Regions from separate parts of the Clostridium zhoujianii genome, predicted to be linked through region 2. Evidence: riboswitches for the same ligand, from Rfam matches in the RefSeq annotation. Region 2 holds a riboswitch; each other region holds the start of a gene.
What was found. Region 2 has a riboswitch for S-adenosylmethionine ahead of ACSYT2_RS15375 (trans-sulfuration enzyme family protein). Riboswitches for the same ligand answer to the same signal wherever they lie in the genome.

Region 1 (3,195 bases), on a different contig from region 2:
TTCTCTATAACAGCAACCTTATTACATATATCTTTAATTACGTTCATCTCATGGGTAATTATCAAAATTGTAATATTGTATTCCTTGTTTATTTTCTTAAGAAGTTCTAGAATAGATTCAGTAGTCTGAGGGTCAAGTGCAGATGTTGCCTCATCACATAATAGTATTAAGGGATTAGTAGCTAAAGCTCTAGCTATACCTACCCTCTGCTTTTGCCCTCCTGATAATTCATCTGGATAACTTTTAGCCTTACTCTCTAGTCCTACAAATTCTAATAACTCATTAACTCTTTTTTCTATTTCACTTTTAGGGGTATTATTTAGTTTAAGCGGAATAGCAATATTATCAAAAACAGTTTTTGAATTAAGCAAATTAAAATGTTGAAAGATCATACCTATTTGCTTTCTAAGGTTCCTTAATTCTTTAGTTGATAGTTTATTTAAATCTTTATCTGCTACAATTACACTTCCAGAGCTTGGCTCCTCTAATGAATTAACCAACCGGATTAAAGTGCTTTTTCCCGCTCCACTAAATCCTATTACTCCAAATATATCACCCTTATCAATCTTAAGATTTACATTCTTTAAGGCTTCTACACTTATATCTTTTCTCTTAAACACCTTCCCCACATTTTGTAGTTCAATCATGCTATTTCCCTCCTTCCTTTAGCTTTCTCTTTTATCTTTATCTAATTCTAATAAAGCTCTTTCAGCTAATTTTGCGAAATACTCTGAAGTACCTTTTAGTGCACTTTTATCAACTTGGAATTTAGGATGATGATGAGAATATGATTTACCAGTTCCAACATAAATAAATGTTCCTGGTATCTCTTCTTGATAATAAGCAAAATCTTCTCCACCTAATCCTGTTTGGCGCTTTTGAACTTCATATCCTATTTCACTAGCAACCTCCATTGAAATCTTAGTCCATTCTTCAGTATTATTTGTAGCAGGAGGTCCTGCATGCCACTTTACTTCTATCTCTGCTCCAAAAGATTGTGCTATGCCATGGATAACATCTTTGATTCTTTTTTCTATCAACTTACGTGTTTCAGGATTTAGAGTACGAACTGTTCCTTCTAAATAAGCTGACTTTGGTATTACATTCCATGTCTTCCCACTCTCTATATGAGTAATACTTATAAGTGCTTGATCAAATGCACTTATATTTCTACTTATAATAGTTTGAAGTGATGTTATTATATTAGCTGCTACTACTATTGGATCTATTCCTCTTTCTGGCTCTGCTGCATGAGCTCCAACACCTAATACAGTTATTTCGAATCTATCAACTGCTGCAGTTAATGGTCCAATGTTTGTCCCTATTGTTCCTACTTGTAAATCACTTGAAGTGTGTAATCCAAATATAGCTTGAACATCTGATAGTACTCCAGTATTTATTACTTGTTCTGCTCCATGAGCTGTTTCCTCTGCCGGTTGAAATAAAATTTTCACAGTTCCTGCCAACTCCGATTCTCTTAATTTTAATAAATATGCTGCTCCTAAAATTGATGTAGCATGAAAATCATGTCCACAAGCATGCATCTTTCCATTCACTACAGATTTATAGGATAAACTTGTTTCTTCCGATATTGGTAATGCATCTATATCCGATCTAATTGCAACTATAGGCCCATTCTCTCTGCCCTTTACCTCTGCTACCAAACCAGTTCTTAATGGTAAATCTAATACCTTTATTCCAGCTTTTACTAAAGCCTCTTTTAGAATTCTTGTTGTTTCAAATTCTTCATTTGATAATTCAGGATTTTGATGCAACTTGCAAAATATACTGCTAAGCTCCTCACCTAATTTATCTTTTACTATTTGTAATCTTTCAGTTGTCATATCTATTACACCCTTTCATAATTACTTCTTATATAATATTCCTCTGCTTTTCATAATGTTAAATACTTTAAATATATCCTACCAAGTAAAATGAGGCTATTTTTCTTATAAGAAAAATAGCCTCCTAGGGTAATAAATACCGTACGTGCCTGTTTTCTTATCTCTCAAACTCTACTTTGCAGGAATTAACACCATACATTTAAATGAAAAATGCTGGTTGTTGGGTTTCATTGGGCCAGTCCCTCCACCACTCTTGATAAGTTTTTATTTAATTTATAATTCATATATGTTTACTAGGAATTGTATGGTTTAATTATAACATCCTTATTTTTCTTGTCAATACAGTTTTGTATATTTTTTCTAAATATATCTTATTAATTTTATGCACAAAAAAGAACTCCCTAATAAGGAGTTCTTTTTACTATAGATATTACTTTAGATTATTTGTCAAATAATCCTCCGCAATTTTCATATTTTTTCATACTGCTCTCTAGAGCTTACTTTAATCTTGACATTAATACTACTGATTCTATGTGTGATGTTTGAGGGAACATGTCAACAGGTTGCACCTCAACAGTTCTATATCCTTTTTCCTCTAATATCTTTAAATCTCTAGCCAATGTACTTGGATCACAAGAAACATATACAACTTTCTTTGGCTTAGTTCTTCCTATAGCCTCTAATAATTTTATATCGCATCCCTTTCTTGGTGGATCTACAACAATTACATCTGCTTCTATTCCTTCTTCAATAAGATTTGGTATAATCTCTTCTGATTTTCCTACAAAGAACTCTGCATTATCTACATTATTTAACTTGGCATTTTCTTTTGCATTATTTATAGCAGCTTCTATTATTTCCACTCCATAGACCTTCTTAGCTTTTTGTGATAAAAATAATGTTATAGTGCCTGTTCCACAATATGCATCAAACACAGTTTCTTCACCTGTTAAATCAGCATATTCTAATGCCTTGTTATAAAGTACTTCTGTTTGCACAGGATTTACTTGGAAGAATGATAATGGGGATATGCTAAATTTAAATTGGCCTATGTAATCTTGTATTGTATCTGAACCATATAAAGTAATACATTCTTCACCTAATATAACATTTGTATTCTTTGGATTAACATTTAAAACTATGCTTTTAATTGCCTCTATATTTTCAACTATTAAATCCTTAAATTCATTTAAATTTGGAATATCCTTAGTAGTTACTACAAGTACTACCATTACTTCACCAGTCTTAAATCCCCTACGAATCATTATGTGTCTTAATAATCCTTTTGAATTAAACTCTCCATCTAAAGTTGCTGGTTCAATGTTGTTTTTCTTTATCCACCCTTTAGTAA
Region 2 (3,195 bases):
CCTTAGCTATTTCCACTGCACCTCTTATATCTGTAACTTTTAACAATGGATTCGAAGGAGTTTCTAAATATATTCCCTTAGTATTCTCCTTTATAGCTGACCTTATTTCTTCAAGATTACTAGCATCAACAAATGTATGTTCAATATTAAATCTTGAGAATAAATTTGTTACTGCTCTATATGTTCCTCCATATACATCTCCACAGATTACCAAATGGTCTCCTGCTGAAAATATACTTAAAACTGAACATATAGCTGCCATTCCTGATGCAAAAGCAAATCCCCTATCTCCTCCTTCAAGTTCTGATATTAGATTTTCCAGCACTTCTCTCGTTGGATTCCCTGATCTTGAATAATCATATTTACCGAAGTTATCTATATCAAATTGATGATAGGTTGATGCTTGATATATTGGTGTACTTAGTGCACCTGTATTCTTATCTATACTTCCTTCTGAATGTATTAATGATGTTCCTATTCCCATTGTTATTCCCCCTTTATTGCTCTTTCCAGATCACCTATTAAATCATTTATATTTTCTATTCCTACTGCTATTCTCAAAAGATACTCATCTACTCCAAGTCTCTTTCTTAAATCATCAGGTAACTCTGAATGTGTTTGCGTAAATGGATAAGTAATTAATGTTTCTACTCCACCTAAACTTTCTGCAAAGCTTATTACCTCAACATTTTTTAAGATTCTTGGAATAATTTCTTTATCTTTAACTCTAAATGATAAAGTTGTACCAAAACCACTACTTTGAGATTTATTAATTTCATACCCCTCATGATCTTCTAATCCAACGTAGTAAACTGTACTCACTTCTTCTTGTTTTTCTAACCACTTAGCAATTTCTATAGCATTTTCTTGGGCTCTATCTAATCTTATATGCAATGTTTTAAGTCCTCTTAGTAAAAGCCATGCATCATTTGCTCCAAGAGTTGCTCCAGTTGACATTAATATATATCTCAATCTTTTAATTATATTTTCATCATTTGCCACTGCAATTCCAGCAAGTACATCATTATGTCCTCCAAGATACTTAGTGCCACTATGAACAACAACATCTGCCCCTAATTCTAATGGCCTTTGATAATATGGTGTTAAAAATGTATTATCAACCACAAAAATCAAATTATTCTCCTTAGCAATTTTACTTATCCCTCTTATATCAGTTACTTTTAATGAAGGATTTGAAGGTGTTTCTATAAATATCCCCTTAGTATTTTCCTTAATTGCAGCTTTAATATCTTCTAAATTTCTTGTATCTACAAATGTAGCATCTATTCCAAATGACTTATAAATATCATCAAATAGTCTGAAGGTTCCACCATATAAATCCTCTGATAAAATAACATGTTCCCCAGCTTTAAAAAGATGTATGCAACAAGTAATTGCCCCAAGACCTGATGCGAAAGCAATTCCTTCTTTTCCACCTTCTAAAGAAGCTACTGTCCTTTCTAATTCTTCTACTGTTGGGTTTTGCATCCTTGAGTAGTCATATCCTGTACTTTCATAAAGTCCAGCATGCTTAAACGTAGCACTTTGGTATATGGGAAAACTAATTGCCCCTGTTCTCTCATCTCCACCTGATGCCCCTCTTACTGCTTTTGTTTCAAATGAACAACAATCTTTCATATAATATGCCCCCTTTTTTAATTATAATTGCCTTTATAGTAAAAAAAGCCGCTTCTTAAATTATAAGAAGCGACTAAAAATAGCCTAAATATAGTCCTAATGGGACTAGCTTTCCTCTTATCTGTCAGGATAAACCTGCAGGATTTAGCACCACGTAATATCAATTACAGGTTGCTGGGCTTCAAAGGGCCGGTCCCTCCACCACTCTTAATAAGATAAACTTATTTATTAAATTTTCTACTTGTTTATATTATACAATTAACTTCTTTATTGTCAATAGTTTCCTCAAACTTTTCTATCAATTTCTCTTTGTCTTCCCTTTTTAACTTTTTTATGGCATATTCTCTTTTCATAGCTATAGACTTATCTTCATAAGTTTCATAGTATGCAAGTTCTAAAGGACCCCTTCCTTTTGTATACTTTGCACCTCTTCCACTACAATGATCATTAAATCTTTTTTCCAGATTGTTTGTCCACCCTGTATAAAGAGAATTATCTCCACATTTTATTATATACACATAATTCATCTCATCACCTTGCTTATCTTTTTAAGTATATTTTAAATATATACCTATTGAAATACAATGAAAAGATGACAAGCCACTTTTAACTTGTCATCTTTCTATAACTACCTTCTATATTAAACTGCTTCTTCCGATCTCTCAAATTGTGAGTTATAAAGCTTAGCATAGAATTCACCCTTAGCTAGTAACTCTTCATGTGTTCCTTGCTCAACTATATCTCCTTCATTCATAACTAAGATTAAATCCGCATCACGAATTGTTGATAATCTGTGAGCTATAACAAAACTTGTTCTACCTTCCATAAGATTATCCATAGCCTTTTGAATTAAAATTTCAGTTCTTGTATCAACTGAACTTGTTGCTTCATCAAGTATTAATATCTTAGGATCAGCTAAAATAGCACGGGCAATTGTTAATAACTGCTTTTGTCCTTGTGATACATTGCTTGCTTCTTCGTTTAATTCCATATCATATCCAGCAGGTAATGTTTTAACAAAATGATGAACATGAGCTGCTTTAGCCGCATCAATTACTTCTTCATCTGTTGCATCTAATCTACCATATCTGATATTCTCTCTTATACTTCCGTTAAATAACCAAGTATCTTGAAGTACCATACCAAATAAATCTCTTAACTCTGTACGATTGAAATCTTGAATATTGTGTCCATCAATTAATATTGCTCCACTATTAACATCATAGAATCTCATTAATAACTTAATCATAGTTGTCTTACCAGCACCAGTAGGTCCAACGATTGCTACCTTTTGGCCGGGCTTAACATGAGCTGTAAAGTCATTAATAATTGTCTTGTTTTCATTATATCCAAAATGAACATTCTCAAAATCAACTCTACCTTCTAAACCTTCTACTGATACAGGATTCTCAGCAAATTGTACTTCTTCCTCTTCTTCTAAGAATTCGAATACCCTTTCTGCTGCTGCTGCTGTAGATTGTAATAAATTAGCTACTTGCGCCACTTGTGCTATTGGTTGAGTAAATTGTCTTACATATTGAATGAATGATTGAATAT
Region 3 (3,195 bases), on a different contig from region 2:
TGTTAAATATAACAATACTCTAAGAAAAGAAGTTGAAGGACAACTAGAAGGTTCTTTAAAGGATTTCGTTATGGCTAGAGCAGTAATGAGTTCTGAATTCCTAGAGGAGGCTATAGCTTATCCAAAGGAGCATATTTCAGTTGAAGTAGGCGAAAAGAATGTTATGAGTGTATCCGTTCCTGTAATGAACTTCAAGAGAGAACTTGAGGGGGATGAGGGAAGTATTTTCCCTTATGGATTTGCAAATACTTCTTCAGAACTTGATGATGCAATATCAAAGCTTTATGGGATACTTCCAAAGTTACTTGAACTTGCAGAAGTAGAAAAGTCATGTCAACTTATGGCTGATGAAATTGAAAAGACTAGAAGAAGAGTTAATGCTCTTGAATATATGACAATTCCTCAACTTCAAGAAACTATTAAGTATATAAGAATGAAACTTGATGAAAATGAAAGATCTGCTATTACTAGATTAATGAAAGTTAAGAGTATGATAGAGCAGAGAGGATAGTAGAAAAGCTTCCCTAATATTTGGGAAGCTTTTCTTGTATATAAGTTAAATATCTTTAAAGTATGGTGGAAATAAAGGCAGATAATTCAAATTTAATATTTTTGTAATTGATTAAAAAAGTCGATAATAGTATAATTCAAATTATAAGCGTAAAAAAATATGCTTAAAGCTAGAATAGTTTAGACATAAAATATTTAAGGAGTAGAGTTTATGAGGAATTACATATTAGCATTAGGAGTAACTTTTTTGATTGTTTACATAATTACACCACAGTTAATGAAGTTAGCAAAGAAAATTGGTTTCACTGATAAGCCTACTGAAAGAAAGAAGCATAGAGGGCCCATTCCCCTTTGCGGTGGAGTAGGAATATATATTGGATTCTTCCTCATGTATTTTTTATTAGTTCATGATAATAAAACAGAGCAATTTTGGATTTTTATAGCATCTACCTTAATATTGATAATAGGGCTAATTGATGATCATTATAAGGCAGTAGGAAAAGAATTTCCTATATATCCAAGATTAATAGTTCAAATATTTGCAGCAATATTAGTATATAGATCAGGGATAGTTTTTGGGGGATTTGCAAATCCTTTTGTAAATGGTGAATATATAAATTTACCTCCAGAGTTACAGTTTATATTAACTATAACATGGATATTTGGTGTTACAACAGTTATTAATTGGTCCGATGGAATGGATGGTTTAGCTGGAGGTATTTCAGTTGTATCAGCAGTAACATTTTTCTTTGCAGCAGTTATCCTTGGGCAAACTGAGTCTGCAACAACTGCATTAATATTAGGTGCAGCTATATTTGGATTTTTAATGTACAATAGATACCCGGCTAAAGTCTTTATGGGAGATTCAGGGGCAAATTTAATTGGATTTTTATTAAGTATAATTGCTATAGATGGTGCTTTTAAACAAGCAACAGTAATGAGTCTATTTATACCTATATTAGCCTTAGCAGTACCTATATTTGATAATATATTTGTTATATTTAAAAGATTTAGTGAAGGTAAACCGGTATATCAAGCAGATAGAAGTCAAATGCATTATAGATTAGAAGAAAAAGGATTAACTACGAAGCAAATAGTTAATTATATCGTAGTTATAAGTTTAGTTTGTAGTATAATCTCAATTCTATTATTATTAATTAAACATTAAGGAGATCTTTCAAGGTCTTCTTTTTATTTAGAAAAAACCCCCTTTACAAATTAAGTAATAAAGGGTATAATATACAAAAATGAATAGTTCTTATCTAGAGAGGTGGAGGGACTGGCCCTATGAAACCCAGCAACCGGTATATGTCATAATTATACATGGTGCTAAATCCTGCAGCAGAAGCTGAAAGATAAGGGGAATTTTTATAGCGTAGTATTTTATTATGCCTAGAGGATAACCCTTTAGGCATTTTTTTATTGCAAAGAGGGGGCAAAAGAAATGAATATAAAGAATTTATTCCAAGAAAAGAAAGTGGTATTTTCCTTTGAAATATTTCCACCAAAGGCAACATCATCAATTGAAACAATATACAATACCTTAGATGAATTAAAAGGATTAAGTCCAGATTATATAAGTGTTACTTATGGGGCTGGTGGTAGCATTAGGGATAATAAGACTACAGAATTATCATCTTTAGTAAAAAACAAATATGGGATTGAGGCAGTAGCACATTTAACATGTATTAGCTCAACTAAAGAAGAGATAAAGTATTATTTGAAGGAATTAGAAGCAAATAATATTCAAAATATCCTTGCATTAAGAGGAGATTTACCTCTTGGAGGTGGAATCAAAGGTGACCTTAATTATGCAACTGATTTAATCAAGTATATACAAAGTAAGGGGAATTTCAATATAGCAGCAGCTTGCTATCCAGAAGGGCATACTGAAGTTAAAGGATTGGTGGCAGAAATCGAAAATATGAAGAGGAAAGAAGAAGCAGGGGCATCTTATTTCATATCTCAGCTATTTTTCGATAACAATTTATACTATGATTTTCAAGATAAGGTTTGTGCTGCAAATATTAAAGCACCAATTGAAGCAGGTATTATGCCAGTAACTAATAAAAAGCAAATAGAGAGAATGGTGGCATTAAGTGGAGCATCCCTTCCAGAGAAATTTAAGAGAATAATGGAAAGATACGAACATAATCCAGAGGCACTAAGAGATGCAGGAATAGCTTACGCAGTAGAGCAAATAGTTGACCTTATTTCAACAGGAGTTGATGGAATACATTTATATGTAATGAATAATCCATATTTAGCAAGAAAGATAAGTGGAAGTATTGAGAGTATTATTACCTCAGTAAATAAAATTGAACTAGTTTAGGAGGAGTTATGATGGAAAAAGTAGAAAGTTTTGAATTAGATCATAGAAAAGTAAAGGCGCCATATATAAGAAAATGTTGTTTATTAGATGGAAAAAATGGAGATCAAGTAACTAAATTTGATATAAGATTTCTTCAACCTAATAAAGAGGCATTTGGTACTGCAGCAATGCATGGATTAGAACATTTACTAGCTCATACATTAAGAGATAGCCTAGAAGGGATAATAGACTTATCACCAATGGGATGTAGAACAGGATTCTATTTAAGTATATGGGGAGATAGGGATCCTTCTGAAATAAAGGAGGCCTTAGAGGAGGCTTTAGCAGAGGTTTTAAAGGCAACCGAAATACCA
Region 4 (3,195 bases), on a different contig from region 2:
GGCTTAAGATATTAGGAGCACATATAGATTCACCTAGATTAGATTTAAAGCAAAATCCACTTTATGAAGACACTGATTTAGCTTTATTAGATACTCATTACTATGGTGGAATTAAAAAATATCAATGGGTTACACTTCCACTTGCTATTCATGGTGTAGTAGTTAAGAAGGATGGAACTAAGATTGATGTAGTAATTGGGGAAGATGATAATGATCCTGTAGTTGGAGTATCAGATCTTTTAGTTCACTTAGCACAAACACAACAAGAGAAAAAAGGTAATAAGGTTGTAGAAGGTGAAGATCTTAATGTACTTGTAGGAAGTATGCCTCTTAAAGGTGAAGAAAAGAATAGAGTTAAAGCTAACATACTTAGACTATTAAAAGAAAAGTATGATTTTGAAGAGGATGATTTCATATCAGCAGAGTTAGAAATTGTTCCAGCAGGAAAGGCTAGAGATTACGGAATAGATAGAAGTATGGTTATGGCATATGGACATGATGATAGAGTTTGTTCATATACATCACTTATGGCTTTATTAGATATAGAAAAGATAGATAAGACCTGTGTATGTCTGTTAGTTGATAAAGAAGAAATAGGTAGTGTTGGAGCTACTGGAATGGAATCTAAGTTCTTTGAGAATACTGTTGCAGAAGTTATGGACAGAGTAGGAGATTACTCAGAAATAAAATTAAGAAGAGCCCTTAAGAATTCAAAGATGTTATCATCAGATGTAAGTGCTGCTTTTGATCCAAACTATCCATCAGTTATGGAAAAGAAAAATTCAGCTTACTTTGGTAAGGGGATGGTATTTAATAAGTACACTGGTGCTAGAGGTAAGTCTGGCTGTAATGATGCTAATGCAGAATATATGGCAGAACTTAGAAGAATTATGGAAAAGCATGATGTTACATTCCAAACAGCTGAACTTGGGAAGGTAGATCAAGGAGGCGGTGGAACAATCGCTTATATCCTTGCACAATACAATATGGAAGTAATTGACTGTGGTGTAGCTCTTCATAATATGCATGCTCCATGGGAAATAGCTAGTAAGGTTGATATTTATGAAACTATGAGAGGATATTATGCATTCCTTTTAGAAGCATAGTATAAAAAGCAGACTAAATAAAGTGGTCTGCTTTTCTTTGTTGTAAAATATTCCTAGAAACTATTGACATAAAAATACAGAGATGTTATTGTTTATTCAGATAAAAAAATAAAAGTTCTTATCAAGAGTGGTGGAGGGACTGGCCCTATGAAACCCAGCAACCAATATTTTTGTTCATATACAAGGATATACGGTGCTAATTCCTGTAGCTGTAAAAGGCTAGTAGATGAGAGGGTAATTCATAGAGTATGTTTATTCGTGCACTAGAGATTTATTCTCTAGTGCACTATTTTTTTATCAAATAATATAAGGTGCTTTCATAAAAGAAAGGTAAAAGGGAATCAAGTTAAAATCTTGAGCAGCACCCACTACTGTATATCTGACGAAAGTCTATTATCCACTGTTATCATAATGGGAAGGAAGATAAGTAGAATGAAGATAAGCCAGGAAACCTGCCTTATATAAAAAATAAATCTTTGGGATGAAGATTAAGGAGGGGTCAAAATGACAAAAACAACTATTATTGGATATCCTAGAATAGGGGTACAAAGAGAACTGAAATTTGCAGTGGAGAAGTACTTTAAGGAAAGTATTTCTGAAAGGGAACTTCGAGAAATTGCAAAAAGATTAAGAGAAGAGTATTGGATTACTCAAAAAGAAAATGGAATAGATATCATACCATCAAATGATTTTTCCTTTTATGATAATTTCCTAGATACAGCTTTTCTTTTAAATGTAATACCTAAAAGGTATAAGAGATTAAAAGAAACTAAGCTTGAAACATATTTTGCTATGGCTAGGGGATATCAAAAGAATAATAGGGATGTTAAAGCATTGCCTATGAAGAAGTGGTTTAATACAAATTATCATTACATTGTCCCAGAACTAGAAGAAGATGCAGAGTTAAAGATAAATGATGATAAACCCTTTGAATTATTCAAAGAAGCTAATAAGTTAGGTATTAAAAGTAAACCAACAATAATTGGACCATTTACATTTATAAAATTAGTTAATATAAAAGGTGATAAGAATATATCTGACTGGAAAGAGAAGCTAGTAGAAGTCTATAAAAATATACTGTTTAAGTTTAATGAGATAGGTTTGGAATATTTACAAATAGATGAACCAATATTAGTTACAGATTTAACAGAGGATGATATTAAATTATTTAATGATATATACACAAATCTTTTAGAAAAAGAGCGAAATTATAAATTAATCTTACAAACTTACTTTGGAGATGTGAGAGATATTTATACAGATTTATTAAATCATAAGTTTGATGGAATTGCTTTAGATTTTGTAGAAGGATTCAAGAACATTGAATTAATTAAGAATCATGGTTTTCCAAAGGATAAACTATTAATTGCTGGTGTAGTAAATGGGAAAAATATATGGAGAAATAATTATGAACAAAGTATATCCTTAATAGAAGAACTTAGAGGATATATACCAGAAGAAAAATTAATCTTAGGAACATCATGCTCTTTACTTCATGTACCTTATACTATTAAAAAAGAAAACTTATTAGAAGAAGAGTATAAAGAAACATTAGCTTTTGCAGAGGAAAAACTAGAGGAACTTAATGAGTTAAGAGAGTTGATTAATGATAAAAACTATAAAGAAAATATAAAATTTATAAATAATCGAAATATAATTCAAAGAAAAAAATTTAATCATTTATGCTTTAATGAAAAGATTAGGGAGAGAATTACTTTACTAAAAGAAGAAGATTTTAGGAGGAATGAATCCTTTGAGGAAAGAAGAGAAAGACAAAAAAAAGAGCTTAAATTACCGATTCTTCCAACTACTACTATAGGCTCTTTCCCTCAAACTGAAGATGTAAAGAAAGCAAGAAAGGCCTTTAGAGGTGGGGAAATTACAGAAATAGAGTATGAAGATAAAATAAAAGAAAAAATTAAGGAAATAGTAGAATTCCAAGAGGAGATAAATATTGACGTCTTAGTACATGGTGAATATGAAAGAACAGATATGGTTGAATACTTTGGAAGGCTATTAGATGGATTTATATTTACCTCCAATGGATGGGTTCAATCATATGGAACAAGAGGTGTAAAGCCACCAATAA

Region 1: another riboswitch for S-adenosylmethionine. It lies ahead of ACSYT2_RS17350 (amidohydrolase); the one in region 2 lies ahead of ACSYT2_RS15375 (trans-sulfuration enzyme family protein).
Region 3: another riboswitch for S-adenosylmethionine. It lies ahead of metF (methylenetetrahydrofolate reductase [NAD(P)H]); the one in region 2 lies ahead of ACSYT2_RS15375 (trans-sulfuration enzyme family protein).
Region 4: another riboswitch for S-adenosylmethionine. It lies ahead of metE (5-methyltetrahydropteroyltriglutamate--homocysteine S-methyltransferase); the one in region 2 lies ahead of ACSYT2_RS15375 (trans-sulfuration enzyme family protein).

Annotation. Positions count from the first base shown of each region.
Region 1 covers NZ_JBPUTF010000005.1:109,269-112,463, forward strand. The annotation lists gene ACSYT2_RS17345 (methionine ABC transporter ATP-binding protein) at 1-647, opposite strand, end outside; gene ACSYT2_RS17350 (amidohydrolase) at 666-1,844, opposite strand; SAM riboswitch class I at 1,999-2,107, opposite strand; gene rlmD (23S rRNA (uracil(1939)-C(5))-methyltransferase RlmD) at 2,342-3,195, opposite strand, start outside.
Region 2 covers NZ_JBPUTF010000003.1:119,168-122,362, reverse strand. The annotation lists gene ACSYT2_RS15380 (aminotransferase class I/II-fold pyridoxal phosphate-dependent enzyme) at 1-484, opposite strand, end outside; gene ACSYT2_RS15375 (trans-sulfuration enzyme family protein) at 487-1,638, opposite strand; SAM riboswitch class I at 1,753-1,855, opposite strand; gene ACSYT2_RS15370 (GIY-YIG nuclease family protein) at 1,884-2,165, opposite strand; gene ACSYT2_RS15365 (ABC transporter ATP-binding protein) at 2,279-3,195, opposite strand, start outside.
Region 3 covers NZ_JBPUTF010000001.1:159,864-163,058, forward strand. The annotation lists gene ACSYT2_RS00810 (V-type ATP synthase subunit D) at 1-511, shown strand, start outside; gene ACSYT2_RS00815 (MraY family glycosyltransferase) at 722-1,678, shown strand; SAM riboswitch class I at 1,766-1,872, shown strand; gene metF (methylenetetrahydrofolate reductase [NAD(P)H]) at 1,955-2,842, shown strand; gene ACSYT2_RS00825 (S-ribosylhomocysteine lyase) at 2,854-3,195, shown strand, end outside.
Region 4 covers NZ_JBPUTF010000001.1:171,920-175,114, forward strand. The annotation lists gene ACSYT2_RS00875 (aminopeptidase) at 1-1,106, shown strand, start outside; SAM riboswitch class I at 1,222-1,339, shown strand; cobalamin riboswitch at 1,399-1,580, shown strand; gene metE (5-methyltetrahydropteroyltriglutamate--homocysteine S-methyltransferase) at 1,611-3,195, shown strand, end outside.